DNA from 2 places in the Paenibacillus sp. FSL H8-0259 genome. Region 1 is predicted to be linked to the other one. Evidence: a T-box and tRNA genes for the amino acid it is inferred to sense, from the RefSeq annotation. Region 1 holds a T-box; the other holds one or more tRNA genes.

Region 1 (3,355 bases):
GGGCAATAACAAAATCGTATTGATTGTCGGGCAGTCCAGTCTCATACACCGAAGCATGGGCGAAGGTAAGCCGTGATTCGGGGATGTGGCTTAACCTGAGCTTAGCCTCTTCTAGTAAAGCATCATCGATATCAAGGGCTGTGATTTCACTGTGCGGGAAATGCTCCAGCAATTGGGCGGTAACGAATCCCGGACCTGCACCGGCCTCCAGAACCTTCATCCCGTCTGCCAATCCGAATTGCTGCAAGGTGCGGTACTCTTTGTTCCAGCCCATCGAAGCCTGTTCCTGCAGGCGCAGCAGTTCTGATTCTGCCCCGTTACTGACATTCTGGAAATTATACGTGGAGTTACGTACGTTCATAGCTATTGCCTCCCAACCGGCTATTTGTAAAAGTTTGAATTTGATAATTTTACCATACCGTCCGTTTGAGTTAAACTCCGCTCCAGGGAGCTTATTTAAAAACGCCCGATCTTCGCTTTGACCTGCGCAAGCAGAGGAGCAGCTATGGCTCTTGCCTTCCGGGCACCTTCACTCAAGATCGCGTCGATCTGCTCTGGCGCTGCCATGAACTCATTGTATTTCTTCCGGGGTTCATCCAGAGCAGCATTAATCACCTGGAACAGCTCCTGTTTGGCCTCACCCCAGCTAATGCCGCTTAGATATTGCTTCCTGAAATCCTGTACTTGAGAGGGAGCCGCAAACTCTTTGTACAGCAAGAAAATATTTGACGTATCCGGGTCTTTCGGCTCCTGGGGAGGCGTAGAGTCCGTTTTGATTTTGCTGATCAGCTTCTTCAGGTTTTCTGGTGTTTCGAACAGCGGAATCGTATTATTGTAGCTTTTGCTCATCTTCCGCCCGTCCAGCCCTGGAATCACGGATGTGTTCTCATCGACCCTATAATCAGGGAGCTTGAAGGTATCTCCATAAATCCGGTTAAAGCCCTCGGCAATATCTCTGGCGATCTCCACATGCTGAATCTGGTCCTTACCGACAGGGACCTTGTCAGACTGGAACAGCAGAATGTCCGCAGCCATCAGCACCGGATAAGTGAACAGGCCCATATTGACTCCTGCATCTGCATCCACGCCTAATTGAATATTTTGTTCATGAATGGCTTTGTACGCATGGGCTCGGTTCATTAGACCTTTGGAAGTCAGACAAGATAGAATCCAGTGAAGCTCGAAGATCTCCGGCACATCAGATTGCCGATAAAAGACTACCCGCTCCGGGTCCAGTCCCAGTGCCAGCCATGTAGCTGCGATACCGTAAGACAGATCACGAAACTCGTCTCTGTCCTGAATGAAAGTTAATCCATGATAGTCAGCGATAAAATAAAGTGCAGTACAATCACCGGCCCCGGCGAGTTGCAGGGCAGGCTTGATTGCTCCGATGTAGTTTCCCAGATGGACTTTGCCCGTAGGCTTAATTCCGGTTAATACAATTTCCTTACTCATGTTATCCCTCCGTTTATGTAATCAAAAAGGGGTCCTCTCATCCTGAAAAGGACGAGAGAACCCCGTGGTACCACCTTAATTAGCCCGGATTATGATCCGGACCCGCTTAAACGTATCGCGACATCGCTATATGCCCTGAATACGCGTCTCTTGTAACGATGAGACCTTCGCCAAAGCCTACTTCCTGAAGGTTCGGTTTGGATGCTCAGAAGCCCACTTCGGCATAATCCCTACACTGATTCGCAGCAATCATCAGCTCTCTGGAGTATTCGTTATGCGTACTCTCTTCGTCATTGCAAAGTTGTATACTATTGTATTACTGTATTTTTACAATACATGCGGGCGAAAGTCAATTTTTATTATTGGATTTATGGAAACACCCCTTGAATTTGACGCGGCGTCAAGTGATACGATAGCTATGAGATCTCAGAGAGGAGAGCGAAATGAACAGATCTGTTGCTATACAAGAAATGTCGGAGCAGCTTGGGCTGACGAGCCGCACGCTGCGCCACTGGGAAGCGGAAGGGTTATTCCAAAGCGGTAGAGATGTTTCCTCGGGATGGCGTGTCTACGATGAACATGCGCTGGCATGTATTCGGATCACGGCAGTGCTGCGGAAGATGGACATACCGATCAAAGAAATAAAGTCAGTGATTATTGCGAATTCAGTAGCCGGGCTTAGCAAAGTCATAGTGAATAAACTGAATTCTATCAGGAAGCAAAGGGAAGAGATAGGGGTTGTTGAACGGCAGTTAAACCGGGTCCTGGAATACCTTGAGCGGCAGAACGAAGGCAAGCTGGACTTGGATAATATTCTTACCGAGACGGAGGCTGTATTTATGAGCAGTTTAACGGAACCGCATGTATTCAAAATTATCGATTTACCTCCCATGAGAGTGGCTTTTCATATTGTTGTGGACGCAGCTCCCGAAGACAAAGCGATGGGCTTTTTAATGGACTGGCTGAAGTCAGCGAACCTGCTGGGTACGGCGCGGCTCTTCGGTGGTAATATGAAGCCCATGCCAAGCAGTGCGGGCAAACCCTATGGTTACGGGATGTGTGCGTCAATTCCAGCGGCCGTCGTTGTTCCAGAGCCTTTCAAGGAAATGCAGCTGCCGGGAGGATTGTATGCCATGCTTGGTAGCAGTGACGACATCGGCGGTTCCTGGAAAAGTCTGATGAATCAATTATCGCAAAGCAAGAAGTACCGTTCAGATCGCGGAAGGCTCTGCCTCGAAGAGCATATCCGTAACGATCATCCGGAGGGCAGCGGCAACCTGTATGATCTGAACCTTCTGGAGCCGGTAAAGGCGAAATAAGTGTAAACAGGCGGGCTTCCTTAGTGAAGTTCTGCCTGTTCGCGTCCAATCACTTACATGCAATATGTCATGGTAGAATGATGTAATTCAATGTAATGTTTGGAAGTGAATTAAAGAGGAGCTGGCGAGGAGGCGAGGCATGGGTATTGAATTTAAGAAGGTGAGCAGTTTTCAACGGGGAATATTGTTTGAATTATTGAAAGATGCCTATGCCTTTGATTGCCGGTATGAGCAAAGCTGCCTTGCTGAATGGCGGGAATTTGATAACTTTTTCTTTGACAATCCGCCGATTGCAGATAAATACGGGTTCATCACAACGCTGCATGATGAAGCTGTCGGCTTCGTTTCCTGGGACCCGAGGAACCTGCCTGAGGTTGCGGAAATCGGCCATAACTGCATTGCTTCAGCCCACAAAGGTAAAGGTTACAGTAAAATGCAGCTGCAAGAAGCAGTGAATAGAATCCTCCAAAATGAAGTCCGGAAAATTATTGTAACAACAAATGATGATCTGGTTCCTGCCCGGCGGATGTATGAGAGTATCGGATTCACCATGTATCAGACAAGGCCGAATCAACATATTG
Region 2 (3,355 bases), 4.0 Mb from region 1:
GAGCAGGGACGAAAGTCGGACTTAGTGATCCGGTGGTACCGCATGGAAGGGCCATCGCTCAACGGATAAAAGCTACCCTGGGGATAACAGGCTTATCTCCCCCAAGAGTCCACATCGACGGGGAGGTTTGGCACCTCGATGTCGGCTCATCGCATCCTGGGGCTGAAGTAGGTCCCAAGGGTTGGGCTGTTCGCCCATTAAAGCGGTACGCGAGCTGGGTTCAGAACGTCGTGAGACAGTTCGGTCCCTATCTGTCGTGGGCGCAGGAAATTTGAGAGGAGCTGTCCTTAGTACGAGAGGACCGGGATGGACGTACCGCTGGTGCATCAGTTGTTCCGCCAGGAGCATGGCTGAGTAGCTACGTACGGACGGGATAAGCGCTGAAAGCATCTAAGCGTGAAGCCCCCCTCAAGATGAGATTTCCCAATTAGTAAGACCCCTTGAAGACGACGAGGTAGATAGGTTGGAGGTGGAAGTGCAGCAATGCATGGAGCTGACCAATACTAATCGGTCGAGGGCTTATCCAAATTTTTAATACGCAGATTCGTTTCGGATTCAGTTTTCAGGTGATCAAGCCTGATATGTATATTCCCTGATAGCTCAGTTGGTAGAGCACTCGACTGTTAATCGAGTTGTCACAGGTTCGAGTCCTGTTCGGGGAGCCATCTGGAGAGGTGTCCGAGTTTGGCCGAAGGAGCACGATTGGAAATCGTGTAGGCGCCACAAGCGTCTCGAGGGTTCGAATCCCTCTCTCTCCGTAGCTTTACCTTACAAATATTTAATCAGCATGGCTCGTTGGTCAAGGGGTTAAGACACCTCCCTTTCACGGAGGTAACATGGGTTCGAATCCCATACGAGTCATATATGGAGGCTTAGCTCAGCTGGGAGAGCATCTGCCTTACAAGCAGAGGGTCGGGGGTTCGAACCCCTCAGCCTCCACCATCTATCTTTAACAGAATAGATCTTTAACATTGACGCGGGGTGGAGCAGCCCGGTAGCTCGTCGGGCTCATAACCCGAAGGCCGCAGGTTCAAATCCTGCCCCCGCAACCAATTTGGAACCGTGGTGTAGTTGGCCTAACATGCCTGCCTGTCACGCAGGAGATCGCGGGTTCGAATCCCGTCGGTTCCGCCATCTTTATGAAGAAATGTTCGGCTCGGTAGCTCAGTCGGTAGAGCAAAGGACTGAAAATCCTTGTGTCGGGGGTTCGATTCCCTCCCGCGCCACCATATTTTTACAACTTAATATGCCGGTGTAGCTCAATTGGTAGAGCAACTGACTTGTAATCAGTAGGTTGGGGGTTCAAGTCCTCTCGCCGGCACCATCCTCGGAGGCTTAGCGAAGTGGCCAAACGCATCAGACTGTAAATCTGCTCACGTACGTGTTCGGTGGTTCGAATCCATCAGCCTCCACCATTTTTAGGGGCATAGTTTAAAGGTAGAACAACGGTCTCCAAAACCGTTGGTGTGGGTTCAATTCCTGCTGCCCCTGCCAAGTAATATCCTATAAAATTTAATATGGCGATCGTGGCGAAGTGGTTAACGCACCGGATTGTGGTTCCGGCATTCGTGGGTTCGAGACCCATCGGTCGCCCCATTTCTTTTATAAGGGTTATAAGGCATTGCAATTAAATAAGCTTCATATGGCGACTGTGGCGAAGGGGTTAACGCACCGGATTGTGGTTCCGGCATTCGTGGGTTCGAGACCCATCAGTCGCCCCATTTTATTAAATCAAATGTTGGGGATTAGCCAAGCGGTAAGGCAACGGACTTTGACTCCGTCATTCATAGGTTCGATTCCTATATCCCCAGCCATTATATGCGGACGTGGCTCAGCGGTAGAGCATCGCCTTGCCAAGGCGAGGGTCGCGGGTTCGATTCCCGTCGTCCGCTCCATTTTTTTGGTGCCATAGCCAAGTGGTAAGGCAAAGCTCTGCAAAAGCTTTATCCCCAGTTCAAATCTGGGTGGCACCTCCATTATCTTTTAGAACTAATTCTATGTATATGCCGGCGTGGCGGAATGGCAGACGCGCTCGACTCAAAATCGAGTGGGAAACCGTGGAGGTTCGAGTCCTCTCGCCGGTATAATTTATGAAACTAGTCCCTTAGGAGTTTGACTCCTGAGGGATTTTTATATTTATACTCCATCTCAAATTAAGGATAAAACCTGCAACGAACTTAGATCACCAAATTCGTTGCGGGTTTTATATGTTTTATATGTTGATGCTAAGACTCACTTAAGGAAGCACGTTCCCGGCCGCGCGGTAGATCTCGTACCATTCCTGGCGGCTGAGGGTTATATCGGAAGCTTTGGCGATATCAAGCAAGCGCGCTGTGTTGGTGGTACCGACCACCGGCTGCATCTTAGCCGGATGGCGAAGGAGCCAGGCGATGGCGATGGCCGTATCTGCTACACCTTTTTCCGCAGCCAGACGGTTAATGACTTCATTCACCTCCGGGAACTTCTCATTGCCGAGGAATACGCCTTCAAAGAAACCGTATTGGAACGGTGACCAAGGCTGGATCGTCATATCATGCAGGCGGCTATACTCCAGGATGCCTCCATCATGGACAACTGATCCGGAATTTGTCATATTGACGTTGATCCCGGAATCGATCATGCCGGTGACCATTACGCTGAGCTGAAGCTGGTTGAACAGCAGGGGCTGCTTGACGTTCTTTTTCAGCAATTCAATCTGCAGGGGATTCTGGTTGCTGACGCCGAAGTGTTTCACGAGGCCTCTGCTCTCCAGCTGATCAAAGGCTTCTGCTACTTCTTCAGGCTCCATAAGGGTGTCCGGGCGGTGCAGCAGCAGAACATCGACATAATCGGTCTTCAGGCGCTTCAGGCTGTTCTCTACCGAGCTCACAATATGCTCTTTGGAGAAGTCGAAGAAGCCATTACGGATTCCGCATTTGGTCTGAATCAGCAGTTGCTCACGCATGCCCGGACTTGCAGCCAGCACGTCGCCGAACACCTCCTCAGCTTTACCGGCAGCATAAATGTCAGCGTGGTCAAAAAAGTCTATGCCAGCCTCAAGGGCGCTGTGAATATGTACATCGGCCTCTTGTGGTGACAGATCTGCAATCCGCATACAGCCCAAGGAGATTTCAGCGACCTCCAGCGCACCATTAGCAACGTTAATTCTTTTTACCATTAATTATTCACTCCTTAAATGAAGGTACAGTGTTAAGCTTAGACCTTAGAGTTAGGTGTAAGTCAATAGATTTATAGAGCAGCTTTTCATAGAAACCAAATGGTGTTACTTTAAGAGGTGAAACCGATACCAGCTGACAGAAGGGAGCTGCAATAATGGGATACAGCATCAAAACCATAGCACAAAAAAGCGGACTGA

Evidence for each region. The T-box of region 1 lies ahead of NSU01_RS13310 (tryptophan--tRNA ligase). A T-box ahead of a tRNA ligase gene usually reads a tRNA of that ligase, here a tRNA-Trp.
Region 2: it encodes a tRNA-Trp, which carries the amino acid that the T-box ahead of NSU01_RS13310 (tryptophan--tRNA ligase) is inferred to sense. The anticodon was not compared.

Annotation. Positions count from the first base shown of each region.
Region 1 is NZ_CP150147.1:3,214,092-3,217,446, forward strand. It holds gene NSU01_RS13305 (class I SAM-dependent methyltransferase) at 1-361, opposite strand, end outside; gene NSU01_RS13310 (tryptophan--tRNA ligase) at 457-1,455, opposite strand; T-box leader at 1,500-1,758, opposite strand; gene NSU01_RS13315 (MerR family transcriptional regulator) at 1,899-2,774, shown strand; gene NSU01_RS13320 (GNAT family N-acetyltransferase) at 2,914-3,355, shown strand, end outside.
Region 2 is NZ_CP150147.1:7,213,720-7,217,074, reverse strand. It holds rRNA gene NSU01_RS30920 (23S ribosomal RNA) at 1-527, shown strand, start outside; tRNA gene NSU01_RS30915 (tRNA-Asn) at 590-665, shown strand; tRNA gene NSU01_RS30910 (tRNA-Ser) at 669-758, shown strand; tRNA gene NSU01_RS30905 (tRNA-Glu) at 790-861, shown strand; tRNA gene NSU01_RS30900 (tRNA-Val) at 867-942, shown strand; tRNA gene NSU01_RS30895 (tRNA-Met) at 976-1,052, shown strand; tRNA gene NSU01_RS30890 (tRNA-Asp) at 1,057-1,134, shown strand; tRNA gene NSU01_RS30885 (tRNA-Phe) at 1,154-1,229, shown strand; tRNA gene NSU01_RS30880 (tRNA-Thr) at 1,249-1,324, shown strand; tRNA gene NSU01_RS30875 (tRNA-Tyr) at 1,330-1,415, shown strand; tRNA gene NSU01_RS30870 (tRNA-Trp) at 1,421-1,494, shown strand; tRNA gene NSU01_RS30865 (tRNA-His) at 1,521-1,596, shown strand; tRNA gene NSU01_RS30860 (tRNA-His) at 1,646-1,721, shown strand; tRNA gene NSU01_RS30855 (tRNA-Gln) at 1,740-1,814, shown strand; tRNA gene NSU01_RS30850 (tRNA-Gly) at 1,821-1,895, shown strand; tRNA gene NSU01_RS30845 (tRNA-Cys) at 1,903-1,976, shown strand; tRNA gene NSU01_RS30840 (tRNA-Leu) at 2,006-2,084, shown strand; gene NSU01_RS30835 (aldo/keto reductase) at 2,237-3,157, opposite strand; gene NSU01_RS30830 (MerR family transcriptional regulator) at 3,313-3,355, shown strand, end outside.